DNA from 4 places in the Paenibacillus sp. JCM 9796 genome. Region 3 is predicted to be linked to each of the others. Evidence: riboswitches for the same ligand, from Rfam matches in the RefSeq annotation. Region 3 holds a riboswitch; each other region holds the start of a gene.
What was found. A riboswitch is a leader RNA that binds a small molecule or an ion and turns the genes downstream of it on or off. The one in region 3 is predicted to bind cobalamin.
Positions count from the first base shown of each region.

Region 1: linked by a shared signal. The riboswitch ahead of ACZ439_RS25410 (5-methyltetrahydropteroyltriglutamate--homocysteine S-methyltransferase) and the one ahead of cobJ (precorrin-3B C(17)-methyltransferase) in region 3 are both predicted to bind cobalamin.
Region 2: linked by a shared signal. The riboswitch ahead of metE (5-methyltetrahydropteroyltriglutamate--homocysteine S-methyltransferase) and the one ahead of cobJ (precorrin-3B C(17)-methyltransferase) in region 3 are both predicted to bind cobalamin.
Region 4: linked by a shared signal. The riboswitch ahead of ACZ439_RS08840 (S-layer homology domain-containing protein) and the one ahead of cobJ (precorrin-3B C(17)-methyltransferase) in region 3 are both predicted to bind cobalamin.

Region 1 is NZ_AP043723.1:5,278,779-5,282,410, forward strand. Features, by position in the region: gene ACZ439_RS25405 (KamA family radical SAM protein) at 1-843, shown strand, start outside; cobalamin riboswitch at 938-1,134, shown strand; partial or broken gene ACZ439_RS25410 (5-methyltetrahydropteroyltriglutamate--homocysteine S-methyltransferase) at 1,230-2,334, shown strand; gene ACZ439_RS25415 (hypothetical protein) at 2,489-2,710, shown strand; gene ACZ439_RS25420 (hypothetical protein) at 2,725-3,057, shown strand; gene biuH (biuret amidohydrolase) at 3,387-3,632, shown strand, end outside.
Region 2 is NZ_AP043723.1:5,248,438-5,252,069, forward strand. Features, by position in the region: gene metE (5-methyltetrahydropteroyltriglutamate--homocysteine S-methyltransferase) at 1-1,445, opposite strand, end outside; cobalamin riboswitch at 1,598-1,802, opposite strand; gene ACZ439_RS25290 (ABC transporter substrate-binding protein) at 2,038-3,627, shown strand; gene ACZ439_RS25295 (ABC transporter permease) at 3,615-3,632, shown strand, end outside.
Region 3 is NZ_AP043723.1:1,579,661-1,583,292, forward strand. Features, by position in the region: gene ACZ439_RS07710 (sirohydrochlorin chelatase) at 1-242, opposite strand, end outside; gene cobJ (precorrin-3B C(17)-methyltransferase) at 264-1,982, opposite strand; cobalamin riboswitch at 2,249-2,451, opposite strand; gene ACZ439_RS07720 (MmcQ/YjbR family DNA-binding protein) at 2,743-3,117, shown strand; gene ACZ439_RS07725 (hypothetical protein) at 3,129-3,467, opposite strand; gene ACZ439_RS07730 (hypothetical protein) at 3,570-3,632, opposite strand, start outside.
Region 4 is NZ_AP043723.1:1,823,504-1,827,135, reverse strand. Features, by position in the region: gene ACZ439_RS08845 (methyl-accepting chemotaxis protein) at 1-592, shown strand, start outside; cobalamin riboswitch at 723-942, shown strand; gene ACZ439_RS08840 (S-layer homology domain-containing protein) at 1,095-3,632, shown strand, end outside.

The sequences.
Region 1 (3,632 bases), 2.0 Mb from region 3:
AAGCGACTCTTTCGCAATGACGTTCATGAAGCGACGAAAGATATGGATCCCGGTCTAGCCTACATTGCGAGTCATCCGGAAATTAACAACGTGCTGCTTACCGGAGGAGATAGCTTGATTCTGGCAACAGCCAAATTGGAAAGTATCCTGAGCCGGTTAAGAGAAATCGACCATGTTAAAATTATACGGCTCGGTTCGAAAATACCTGTTTTTAATCCGATGCGGATTTATGAAGACGAACGATTGCTGGAAGTCATCCGCCGTCATTCAAACGTAAACCAGCGGATTTATGTGATGGCGCATATCAATCATCCTCGCGAGATTACCGCCGAAGCCAAGAAAGGCTTTGAAGCTCTTCATCAAGCCGGCGCTATTGTTGTCAATCAGACGCCTATTCTTAGAGGGATCAACGATAACCCCGAACGATTGGCAGAGCTGCTGGATAAGCTGTCATGGGCCGGCGTAACCCCCTATTATTTCTTCGTCAATCGTCCGGTGGCCGGCAATCGCGAGTTCGTTCTGCCGCTGCAGCAAGTGTACCGAATCGTGGAAGAAGCCAAGGCGCGCACTTCAGGCTTAGGTAAAAGGGTGCGTCTATCCATGAGTCACACCTCCGGCAAAATCGAAATTCTGGCTATTGATAACGGAAAGGCCTATCTGAAATATCACCAGTCGCGGGATAACGAATACGGCAAGTTCATGGTGTTGGATTGCCCTGAAGATGCGGCATGGTTCGATGATCTGCCAGGTAGCGATCAATATTGGCAGAAGCCCCAAAAGAAAACCGATGAAGTTATTTCGGTGAATGAGCTCCCTGATCTGCCGCGAGCGCATGCTAGATGAACAACCACATAAGTCATGTAATAAAGCATCGCTGTGCTATATTCTAACTTGATATAAACAGGATAATAGGATAAGATCTTAATTAATTACAACTGAAAACCTGTGGGAACAAGGTGCTCTAGCCATAGCTAAAGCTTAATAGGGAAGTCCGGTGCAAAGCCGACGCGGTCCCGCCACTGTAACGGAGGAGTCTCAGCTATACTGCCACTGATCTTGATAAACGTGGATCGGGAAGGCCGCTGCTTGTTCGCATGCAATCATAGGCATCTTTTCCTTCTTTTTGTTGAGGTGAAGACGTCTTTTTTGCATGGTTTTTCATTTGGATCATCCTATGTGGAGTGAATCCGGCTTCACTACATCCTATTTTAGAAGAGGAGATGTGCAAAATGACGGCAGTACTGGCTAAAGGACCATTCCGGGCAGATCATGTAGGTAGTTTTTTAAGACCGGAGCGACTTAAACAAGCGCGTTTACAAAAGCAAAATGGGGAAATTACAGCAGAGCAATTGCGTATCATTGAAGATGAAGAAATCGTCCGGCTTGTTGACATGCAAAAAAAATCGGGCTTGGCCGCTGTGACGGACGGTGAGTTTCGACGCGCTTGGTGGCATATCGATTTTCTATCGCAGCTTGTTGGTGTTGAGCTCTATGAAACGGAGCAAGGGATTCAATTTCAGGGTGTTCAAACCAAAGCTCACGGAGTGAAAGTAACAGGTAAAGTAGATTTCCATAACCATCCTATGATCGAGGATTATAAATTCCTTCATCAAATTGCAGGCAATCATGTTGCTAAATTTACAATTCCTAGTCCGAACATGTTATTTTTTAGAGGGCATATTGAAGAAGACGTTTTATCCGAATCATGATGAATTTTTTAATGATTTGATCGCAGCTTATCAAAAAGCGATTCAGGCTTTCTACGATGCCGGTTGCCGCTATTTACAATTGGATGATACCTCGTGGTCCGTATTTTTCTCCGAGAAAGGTCAGGAACAAATTGCGGCAAGAGGCTTTTCTGCGGAACAATTAGCACAGCTGTTCACCAGGGCTATTAACGAATCGATAGCCAATAAGCCGGAAGATATGAAGATTACGATGCACATATGCAGGGGCAATTTTAAATCTACTTATGTGGCCAGTGGCGGGTATGATCGCGTATCCGAATTTATTTTTGGCAAACTCAAGGTAGACGGACTGTTTTTAGAATTTGATGATGAGCGATCCGGCGGATTTGAACCTTTACGTCATGTAAATAGAAAGGATATCCAACTTGTATTAGGATTAATCACGTCCAAATTCGGTGAACTGGAAAATCCGGAGCGTATCAAAGCAAGAATTCATGAAGCTGCCCAGTATGTAAGCTTGGATCAGCTCTGCTTAAGCCCCCAATGCGGTTTTGCTTCAACGGAAGAAGGCAATCTTCTCACGGAAGAGGAGCAGTGGGACAAAATACGTCTTGTCGTTAATATTGCACAAGACGTTTGGAATTAATACGGGAATGGTGTGACAAAACCTTGAGAAATCAAGGTTTTTTATTTTTTTCCAAATAATAGTCCGGTTGAGGAGTCAACCGTCAATCATAATTTTTATCTCTTTAACGAAAAATAAATAACAATAATTTTAAATTAAGGAGTCCGATAATGCGATGTTGAAAATTTTGCTTTCTTTGGCTTACTTGATCATCGTTATTTCTTTGATCGCTTCCATTGTATTGATCCGGAGGCAGCGAACCAAAGAAATGGATAAAGGAGTGAATCCCACTTCAGTCAAGCATTACTTCATCGCTAACCCCATGATGATAGCTTATGTGCTGTTTCCGATTGTTCTTGCGATCGGAGCCGCTATTTGGATGTATTATTTTTATTAACGCGGAGGACTAACATGGAGAGAAATAAGTATTATGTATCGGTTCAATCCAGGTCGATCATGTCTAATCAAGGCGATGCCGCCTATGAATTAGAAATCGAGGCAACCGACGAAGAAATTAAGCAGCTTCAGGAGTTGTTTGAAGTCGAGGAAGATTTCGAGATAGACACTTTTTGGAGAGCGCATGCGGCAGGCATTCCTTATCATTACGACCAGGCCAACGTCGGATACGATATGGCCTTACAAGAAATCTATCGAAAAATTCACGCTCTAGGGACGAAGGAAACGAAAGATCAAATTGAAAAAATGCAAATTTTGAATCAATCTTTAACCGGAAAGAGGGACTAGGGTCCCTCTTTTTTAGTCAGGAAAGCGTTAAAAACAAGCAGTAGACTCTATTCCGGAATATCCGGAAAAAGGTCTATTTTTTTTGCACATATGATTTTACAAACGATTTCAATGTAATAAAAAATGACACAATATTTATAATTAATCGTTTTTTGTTAAAAAGACACAATAAAAATCCCCATTAATTGTTGAATGATGATAATGAAATCAGGTTTTTTACGTCATATAATATAACAATAAGGGACGGGGATCATACATTAACAACCTTTTCCCAAACATTTGTTAAGTTATATATCATCGTTTAAGCAGGGAGAAAGGGATGTGATTTTATGCAAGTGGAAGCGAACCCGTACAACTGGCCGTTTGACGGGAAGATTGTGCCGGAGAAAACGGCGCTTGTCATCATCGATATGCAAATCGATTTTTGTGGAAAAGGGGGGTATGTGGATCGGATGGGCTATGACATTTCCTTGACGGCAAGAGCCATTCAGCCTATTCAAGCGCTGTTGGAGAGGGTACGGAAAATTCCAGGTTTTACGGTCATTCATACGCGGGAAGGGCATAAGCCCGATCTT
Region 2 (3,632 bases), 2.0 Mb from region 3:
TCCAATTCCTCCTGCAAAGCGATCCAGGTCCGAATTTGTTCCCGGATAAAGGCTTCATACTGCTCCTGGCTCCATTCGCCGCTTCTCCAATGTTTCCGGGCCTGTCTCACTTCGAGCGTCTGCGAGAAGCTGCCGATCGTAGTCGTGGGCAGGAACGGCAAGTTCCACTTGCTCTGCTGAACGGCACGCCGCTCCGCAAAGGGCCGGCTTCGCTCGGACGGCTGGAGGGCGATCCGGCTCGTTTCGGACTGCACCCGTTCGTTGTTTCGGGAAGGGGAGGCGTTGAGCTCCTGAACCGCTTGACGGCTTTGTTCCAGCTCGGCTGCGATTGCCGCGGGACCTTCGTTCACGGCTCGGGTCAATAGTACGAGCTCCTCGAGCTTCTCGTTTGCGAACGCAAGTGCGTTCCGCAGCGTAGGCTCCAGCTTCGTTTCATGTGCGGCCGTGACCGGAACATGAAGCAGGCTGCAGCTTGGCTGGATCATCATTCTCTCATACGGGACGATCGGGGACAACGTGTGGAGCAGCCGGAGCCGCGCGTCCAGATCGGAACGCCAAATGCCTCGTCCGTCGATCAAGCCGACGCCAAGCGTCTTATCTGCAGGAAATCCATATTGCAGCAAATGCTCGCTGTTTTTGTCCAGCCCGTGAGCGAAGTCGAGGCCAATGCCTTGCACCGGCAGCGCAGCGATGTGTTCATACAGATCGACGGCGTCGAAGTACGTTTGCAGCATCAGCTTAAGACGTGGGGCCGCTTCGTGCAGCTTCTTGTAAACGAATGCGACCCGCTCCATATCGGCTTCCGTTAATGAGGTCGCAAGAATCGGCTCATCGATCTGCACCCATTGCGCGCCTTCCTGCTCAAGCTCGCTCAATATGCGGGCATACAAAGGCACGAACCGCTCCAGCAGCTTATCGAAGTGCTCGGTCTTGTAGCCCTTGGACAGCTTCAGGAACGTGTATGGCCCGATCAGGACGGGCTTGCCTTCAATGCCGAGACGGAGTTTGGCTTCCCGGTAGGCCAGGAGCGGTTTGTTCACGGTCAGCTGCGGCTCGGCGCCGTTCAGCTCCGGCACAATGTAGTGGTAGTTGGTGTTAAACCATTTGGTCATCTCGCAGGCCGGGGCGCCCTCGCTGCCGCGGGCCATCGCGAAATAGGCGCTCAGCGGCACTTCGCCGCCTTCGTAACCGAAGCGGCCGGGCACGAGCCCGAACATCGCTGCCGTATCCAGCATGTGGTCGTAGAAGGTGAAATCGTTGACAGGGATCAAGTCGATGCCGCTCGCCTGCTGGGTGCGAAGATGGTTGAGCCGTATTTCTTCCATGCGGCTGACCAGCTCCGTCTCCTGCAGCTTTCCGGCCCAGTAGGCCTCAAGCGCTTTTTTCCATTCGCGCCCGCCGCCGATTCGCGGATATCCCAGGTTGCTGCTTAATGCTCGGTTCATAGGTATTCCTCCAGTTCATTTGTTTTCATAAGCGGTGCTTTCCCATGCAAAAAAGGCATCTTTACCCAGTAAAAGTCAAGGGTAAAGATGCCTCCCGATTGTTTGTACGGCGGCTGCCATCTTTAACACCTCCCTATCTCCCGTAGGTAAAAGCAGTGCTGTCAAAATAGGCAGGTCTCCTGGCTCCAGAATCATCGTCTTACGTCGGCCTTCCCAATCCGAAGGATTAGTGGCGCCGGGTGACGTTCGACTCCTCTGTTACAGTGGCGGGACCGCGTCGGCATTTCACCGAACTTCCCTTTTAAGCTCCGCCCGGCATAACGACCGGTCCGGAGCACCTATTTCCACATGATTCAATTATCGAATACCGAGTAATAGTACAATATTTCTTAGGTTTATTCAAACCTTTTTTACGAACAAGCGGAGAAGAGGCAGAGCAGCGGTTGTTGTAACACAAAGTTTAAAAATAATAGCACAATTGTAGTGACAGAAATTGGTTTCATGTGCTACGCTATGCAAGTGCTACTATACACCTGAATCGTGCTACTGCACACGTTAACAACTTAATTCGAAGGAGTGTTTGAGTTTGAAAATGTGTTTACGATGGACGCTAATGATGCTGTTAGTGGCAGCGCTTTGCATCAGCGGCTGCACCCGGGCCAAGACCGAGCAGGCGGCCGCCCCGAAGGAGGAGCTTGTTCTTGCGATAGGCGGCGAGCCGGAGGGAGGCTTCGATCCGACAACGGGATGGGGGCGCTACGGATCTCCATTGTTTCAAAGCACGCTGCTCAAGCGCGACAGCAGCTTGAATATCGTCAACGATCTTGCAACGGGCTATGAGGTCAGCGGGGACGGTCTGGACTGGACGGTGAAGCTGCGGAAGGATGTCAAATTTTCCGACGGGCATCCGTTAACGGCCGCCGACGTTCAGTATACGTTCCAAACCGCAGCCGCAAGCGGCTCTGCCATCGATTTAAGCAATGTCAAGGATGTGGCGGCGGCGGACGAGCATACGGTCAAGTTTTCATTGAAGGAACCGCAATCGACCTTCGCCCAGATGCTTGTGAGCACAGGTATCGTTCCGAAGCATGCGCACGGCAGCGATTATGCCAAAAAACCGGTCGGCTCCGGCCCTTATAAGCTGGTGCAATGGGATCAAGGGCAGCAGCTGATCGTCGAGCCGAATCCCGAATATTACGGGACGAAGCCCTACTTCAAGAAAATCACATTCCTGTTTCTTGCCGAGGATGCGGCTTTCGCCGCCGCCAAAGCCGGAACGGTCGATATGGCGGCCATCCCTGCGGCGTTCAGCAAACAGCAGGTGAGCGGCATGCAGCTTCAAGCTATACATACGGTGGACAACCGCGGAATCATGTTTCCCTATGTAAAATCGGGCGGCCAAACGAAAGAAGGATATCCGGTCGGCAACGATGTCACCGCGGAATTGTCGATCCGCAAGGCGATCAATCTGGCGCTGGACCGCAAGGCGCTGGTTCAAGGCGTCTTGGAGGGACACGGCACGCCCGCGTATACGATTAATGACGGGCTGCCCTGGTTTAATGCCGAGGCCGTCATTCAAGACGGCGATATGAATGCGGCGAAGCAGCTGCTTGCGGACGACGGATGGAAGGATACGAACGGCGACGGCATCGTGGAGAAAGGCGCTCTGAAGGCCGAGTTTACCCTCATCTACCCGTCAAGCGACGTCACCCGCCAGTCTCTTGCACTCGCCGCAGCCGATTCGCTCAAGCCGCTTGGCATTCAAGTCAAGGTGGAAGGGAAAAGCTGGGATGACATTGGCAAGCAAATGCATGCGAATGCGGTTCTCTTCGGCTGGGGAAGCCACGATCCGGTGGAAATGTACAATGTGTACAGCAGCAAGTTCAGCGGCGTCGATTATTACAATCCCGGATTTTACCACAATCCGGCCGTTGAGGCTTACATGAGTCAGGCTTTGAAGGCGATCCATGAGAAAGACGCCTGGAATCTGTGGAAAAAAGCCCAGTGGGACGGCCAAACCGGCTTGAGCGCGCAGGGGGATGCGCCTTGGGCCTGGCTCGTGAACCTGGACCACTTGTATCTGGTGAAGCTGGGCCTCGATATCGGCAAGCAGAAGATTCATCCGCACGGACACGGATGGCCGGTAACCGACAACATTGAGGAATGGCGATGGAACTCCTGACGCGA
Region 3 (3,632 bases):
GGAATATGGAGCTTCGCATGTCCCGCCGCAAACAGCGTAATCGGCACAACGCCAACCCGGGTCGCCCCCCGGGCGACGCACGCGGCAAAGCCTTCCCGCATGGAAGGGGACTCGAACTCCAAAAAACATGTTTCTACAATCGGCACATCCAGCCCGTTCTCCACCGAACGGACAAAGGCGCGCACCTCTTCGTTTCCTTCCGGATCACGGCTTCCGTGACCGACAAATAACAAGGCGTCCATCTACGATCCGCCTCCCTTCGTTTAATCGCCGCAGACGGCATTTTCAATCTTGAACACCGGCACTTCCCGGTAACGATATCCTTCAAGCTCCTTGATCCGGCTATAATATTTATGAAAACGCTCGTTCGGATGGGCCTCATCCGCATACCGCCTGACGATCCGCTCCACCGTCTCCAGCAAGCGATCCGGCTCTACGCCTTCAGCCACCGGGATGCCCGGATGAGCGTTGCGGCCGACCGTTTTGCCGCCGAGGAACAGATCGAACTTTTCCTTGCGGTACACGATGCCGATATCTTCCCGCACCGCGCCGTAACAAGCCATTCCGCAGCCGTTGAAACCGATGCGCAGCTCCTTTGGCACCTTCAGGCCGCCGATTCGCTGCTGCAGATCCTCCAAGTAAGGAACCGAATCCGCTTTGTCCATATTGCAAAAATCGCATGCCTTGATTTGCGCGACATCGCCGACCGGCGCCAGCAGCAGCCCAGCCGCCTCCAGCCGCGATACCGCCTGCTGCGGCTCCGAAGTCACGAGCCTCACAAGCCATTGATGATGCGGCGTATATTCAATCGAACCGTCTTCGCCCACGATGTCGGCCAGCAGCGTCAGTTGGGCGGCCGTCAATCTCTTCTCCGCGAGCCCGGGGCTGACGGCGAACTCGAGAATCTCCCGCCGCCGGAACGGATCGCTTTCGCGCTGCCAGGACGGTGTCTCGGCCGGCGCTCCGGCGTTCGCCGCACCGCGCTGCGTCTCCACGAGCCGCAGCGCCTCGAGCGCCAACGCTAGCGGCGACGCGGCAGCGTCCCCCGCTGCGCCCTCCGCTTCCTTCGCAGCCGTCGCCTCTGCGGCAGCCGCTTCGCTCTTCGCCGCTCCCGCTGCCGGCTCTCGCTCCGCCGTCGCAACAGCGCCTTCCCGCGCTTCGAGCGACCACGGCTCCGCCTCGGCGCGCAGCCGCTCATGCGGCTTCAACGGCTGCACGTCCGCGCCGAGCGTATACTTGCGCTGGTAGCCGCGCGGCGTAATCATCAGACCGTCGTAGACGACCGTCGCCGAGTTGCCGATAATAACCGTCGTCAGCATGCCGATGTCGTGCTCCAGCATGCGTTCGAGCGTCGTGATGGCAATCTCTTCCCGGTCCCGGTAGGCGCTTTTGACAATACCAACCGGCGTTTGCGGCGACCGGTAACGCAGCAGCACGCTGCGCGTCTCGACGATTTGCCGGGTGCGCCGGCCGCTTCGCGGGTTATATAACGCGATGACGAAGTCGGCCGCCGCCGCCGCTTCGACCCGCCTAATAATGAGGTCCCAGGGCGTCAAATGGTCGCTCAGGCTGATCGTGCAGGCATCGTGCATGATCGGCGCGCCAAGCAGCGAACCCGTCGAGTTGATCGCCGAGATGCCCGGAATCACCTCCACGTTGACACCGGTGTCCCGACGCCAGCCTTGCTCCATCAATACTTCGTAGACGAGGCCGGCCATCCCGTACACCCCCGCGTCCCCGCTCGAGATAACCGCGACTTTCCGGCCGGCCTGCGCCTGCCGAACCGCCTCCTGCGCCCGGCTGACCTCCTCGGTCATCCCGGTACGTACGATATGCTGCCCGCTCAGTAAACCGCGGATCAAATCCACGTATGTGTTGTAGCCGATGATGACCTCGCTCTCCATGATCGCTTCTTTCGCCGCTTGCGTCATATGCTCGAAGCTGCCGGGGCCAAATCCGATAACCGATAGCTTGCCTTTCATCGTTTCGTCCTCCCTTCCAGTCGCTGAACGATAATAGCGGAACCATCAAACAAACCAACCCACGCAAAAAAAGCATCCTTCCTCTCGGAAAGATGCTTGACGATAAAGTGAACCGGCTGCTGCCGGGGTAAATTCCCGCGCGTTTGCCGAATATGACGGCAAGCGCTTGGCTCTAACCCGCAGTACGCCTGAACCCATTCCCGTACACCCCCCTATCCGCGTAGGCTTTCTGGTGACTTTGCCGCTCTCGTCGCGTTCGATCGTGACAAGGCAGCGGAAAACAGGCAGGTCTCCTGACTTGCGTCTCATCGCTTTTTCACGCGCCTTCCCATCGACGAATCGACAGTGGCCTGGGTCGGAAAAAGCTCCTCGCTTACAGTGGCGGGACCGTGCCGGACTTACACCGGCTTCCCTATTAAGCCGATACGCGCAATGGCGGCATATCGGCACCTGTTCTCTGAACTCAATATAAAATTAGGTACGTATTCACGCATTTCTTTGATAATCAACTCCCATGATAGCACGATTATTTCAAGACTGTCCAACTCTTTGTCGGAAAGGGAGCTTGATGCGGGAGGTTGAGATGACACGCGTCAGGAGTGCTTGCCGCTTTTGTCGCCGCGCTGGGCGCCCGGCCTGATGCCTATGCCCCGTGGTCACGCAAGTCTTCGGCCAGCTGCGGTTATGGCTTTTCATCAGAGCCGGGATCGGATATGCTGAAATAAAGGCAAAACCGCCGCTGAAAGGAGCCTCTTGTCAAATGAATCACGAGTTATTGATCGCCCTGGCGTTGAAGAAACCCGGAACCAGTCTGCGTTACCCGTTCGAGCCCGATCTTCCGGTGCTTTATGTCGGCAGCAAAATGTTCGCCTTATTAGGCCATCAATCCGGCGTCCCGAGCGTCAATCTGAAGGCCGATCCGGACACAATCTGGCTGATGCGCCAGACGTATCCAGACACCGTGCTGCCGGGATATCATATGAACAAAAGGCATTGGAATACCGTCATCTTGAACGGAAAGCTGGCGGATGAGGAGCTTGAGAACATGCTTGAAGAGTCGTATCAGCTTGTCAGACGGAACTTGTCAAAAGCGGAGAAGGAAGCGATCTGGGGCCCCGGGCAGCGAAAGAGCTGAACCTCTTAACGTTACTCCCCGCGATGTGTATCCCGTGCCGTGAATGCGGCGATCGCGCCGAGCAAGATCAGCATGGAGGCCGCCCACAGGACGCCGCCAATGCCGAGCCACAGCGAGTTTCCTTCCGAAGCCATCGAAGGGTGCGTCGGCCTCGTGCCGATCGCCTTCAGACAGCAGGCCACCGCTGCGCTGAACACCACGAAATGCGCGATCACCCACCCGAAGGCGCTGCGGTATACTTCTTTTCGCCCTTTTATCCAAAGCAAAATGACAAAAACAAACGAAATGCCCATGACGATGCCGAAACCGCCGACGAGCAGCGCCATCGTTTCCTGTTCCATCGGTAACAAGGCTGTTCCCCTCCCCCTGGTACGTTTTTCATAGGGATTCCCCCGTTCCTCGTGGACGGCCCGGGATAGATACATGTTTCTTCCCGCCGCAAGCCCTTCCCTCTACGAACGATTCGGAATGACAACGACGGAATTAAAGTAACGCAGAAAGTCGCACATCATTTT
Region 4 (3,632 bases), 240 kb from region 3:
GGAAGAGCTGGAGCGGCAATTGCAAGAAATGAGAGAGTTCATCTTGTACATGCGTGAAATTGCCGAACAGACGAACCTGCTCGCGCTGAACGCCGCGATTGAGGCTGCGAGGGCCGGCGAAGAAGGCAGAGGATTCGGGGTCGTTGCCGGCGAAGTGAGGAAGCTTGCCGTTACATCCAATGAGGTAGCGGAACGCGCGATCGGGCTGACGCACAATATGGCGCTGAAATCGAAAGAAGCCGCGGATGCGGTGAAAGCGGAACGGCTTGCCGTAGAACGGGGAATCCGAAGGATTGGCCAATTGAGCGATATGATTCGCCTTGTGGCCGACAAGTGCCGCCTGACTGCGGAGCAAGCGTCCGCGCATTCTGCGGAGATGCGTGAAATTCAGCTTGGGCTTCATTCGATGGAAAGCAGCATGCAGGCGATTCGGGATATTTCTCAACAGTTCACTGCGTCCGCCCAAGCGATGGCGAGCAGCGGAGAACGGCATCACTTGGCTACCGAGCTTATTGCGCAGCAAGCGGATTTGCTCAAAAGCATTTCCGGAAATCTGCAGAAAATTACCGGCCGGTTTGTGATGGAATCCTGAAGCCGCCCGCTGTAAGCGAGTGGATCGAAGCGTACGGCGGGATGAGGCCCCGCGTCAGGACCGCGGGCGGTTGGCCCGCAAGAAATAGTTGGACGATGCTTGGGGATCGTGTTATTCTTTGTACATAATTGAATCATTTGCTCGGGTAGATGTCGAACGGGAGGCTAGCCATGCCGGCGTTCGGCGAACAGGGAAGTCCGGTGAGAATCCGGCACGGTCGCGCCACTGTAAGCGGGGAGCGGCTTCCATGATGTCACTGTCCTTCAGTTGGTTTAGGGGGGGCGGTTGGGATGACGGAAGTCCGGCTTCGATCCGCAAGTCAGGATATCTGTCTAACCCGAGAACACCGTCGCCTACGCGAAATTAGGAGAAGGGGGAACGGCAATCCGTCAGGAACGTAATATTGCCTGCAGGTTCATGCGTATCGGCATCCCTTCATAGAGAAGGGGTGCTTTTTTAGTTTAAGGAAGGTCAGTTTCAAGAGAGGGGAATAGGACAACAGATGAAGAGTAACAGATGGATCAACAAGATAAGCATGGTCCTGCTAAGCTGGTGCTTGCTCATATCCATGCTTGGCGGGCTGGCGCCTGCGTATGCGGATGGAGCGGGGAGAGGGCTTGTCACGGTTCCTCAGGCTATAGACGATGCGGCCGGCTACATCCTGGATGCGAATGGAGGCGCGCTTTCCGATTGGGATGCTTATGCGCTGGCTGCAGCCGGGAAGCAGGTGCCGGCCTCATATTTATCATCCGTCCGCGAGCAGCTTCAGCAGAACGGCGGACGTTACAGCAAGGTAACGGACTATGCCCGGATTGCGTTAGGCGTAAAGTCGGCCGGAGGAAACCCCGAGCAGATCGCGGCCGGGTCGAGTTCGTACAACCTTATTGAGGGCATTTATAACAGCGATGTGCTGACTGCCCAGGGAACGAACGGCGCGATTTATGCGCTGCTGGCCTTGAGCGGCGATGCTTATCACATTCCGTTAACCGCGAAGTGGAATCCCGATAAAATCGTGGCATGGCTGCTCGCGCAGCAAAATGCGGACGGCGGATGGCCGCTTGGGGCCGGAGGGCCGAGCAGCATCGACATTACAGCGTCTGCTGTGAACGCCCTGGCCGCTCATACCGCGCACACCGGTGTCCGGCCGGCGATGGACCGCGGCATTCAATGGCTGTCCTCGCAGCAATTAGCGAACGGCGGATTTTCGGAGTATGGGGAAAATGCGGAAAGCACCGCACAGGTCATTCTCGCGTTGTCCGCTGCCGGACTCGACGCGCGCAGTTCAGGCTTCGCGAAGGCGAACGGCAACCCGCTTACCTATTTATTCGGTTACCGGCAAGGCGACGGCGGATTTGCCCATGTGGCCGGCGGTTCTTCCGACGGATGGGCCACGGTGCAATCGCTTGTGGCGCTGGCGGCCTTCCATACGGCTGTCAACGGTGACAGCGGATCGTATGAGGCGATCCTGACCACAGGGGGCGGAGCGCCTGCCGCAGCTCGCGTGACGGTTCATGTGGAAGGCCCCGCCGGTACGATCGCCGAAGGCTCCGCCATAGTGGGGACTGCCTATGAGGCTGTGGCTCAAGTGCTGCATGCGCAGGGGGTTCCTTTTCAAGAGAGCGACGGCCATTTCATTCATACGATCAACGGAATTTCCGGTAAAAGCGACTACAGCACCTGGTGGGGGTACAATGTCAAACGCCAGGGCTCCTGGGATTATGCCCGCACGAATAACCTGGGCATGGCTGACTACTCCCTGCGTAACGGCGATGACATTTATTTGTACTATACAGGCATAAGTACCGCATTGGTGGATTCGATTAAGGTGGAGCCGGCGATGCCGGTTGAAGGCCAGGCAGTAACGGTTCAGGTCTATCGGTCGGTATGGGATTATGACGTTACAAGGGACGAGGTCGTCACGGTTGCCGCCAGCGTTTATGTAGAATTGGGCGGACGTAAGGTGGAGACGGACGCAAACGGATACGCGTTGTTCCCGTCCGGCTTGCCCGGCGGCACCTATCAAGCGGTTGTAACAGGCTATCAAGACGGGCTTGCGCCGAAGATCGTCAAGGATTCCAAGACGATTCAGGTCGGAACGGCGGCGATTCAAATTGAAGGAGCTTCGGGCACTTATGCCGAAGGGAAGGCGAGTTCTCCGAATTTGCTGGAAAGCGTTGTGCGGCTTCTAGATGCCAACCAGGTTCCTTACGAGCTTGAACACGCCAGCTTCGGAACGTACATCCAATCCGTCGGCGCTGATGCCGGGGCTTGGCTCTATGCGATCTACCGCCAAGGCAAGTGGAATCCGGGAATGGTCGGCGCGGATCAATATACGCTGCAGCCGGGGGACCGGGCGGTCGTTTATATTAGCGGATTCGACGCGGAGTGGAACTCGTCGACGTATTTGGTCGATTCGATTGCCTTGAATCCTGCACAGCCTAAGGCTAACGAATCGTTCACCGTTACGGTGAAGAAGACGCTCGCGGACAATAAGCCGGCTTCTCCCGCAGCCGGCATTCAAGTGAAGATCGGAAGCTTGACCGCCACAACAAGCAGTGAAGGCATCGCCACATTCGCCGGATTGCCTGCAGGAACCTATACCCTCGATATATCGGGCTATGTGACCGGTGAGGCGCCGAAAGTGGTACATACCTCGCAACCGGTGACGATTCAACCGAGAACCGGGGGCGGAACAGACGGAGGAACGGGTCCTGTCGTCAATCCTGTCGTATATGTGTCCGTAACCGGGGACAGCAGCATGGGGACGATCCTGCCTTCGACCTCGGTTTCCTTGCAGAGCGGCGACACGCCTTATTCCATTCTGATCCGGGCCCTGGGCGCAGGCCGCGTTCAATCGTCCGGCTCGGGCTCGACGGCTTACGTCCAAGGCATTGACGGACTGCGGGAATTCGACCGGGGGCCGCTAAGCGGCTGGATGTACGCGGTCAACGGCACCTACCTGAGCACAGGGGCGGATTCCACGTCCTTGAAGCCGGGCGATACGGTGGCGTGGCGTTATACGCTGGACGGCGGCAAGGAT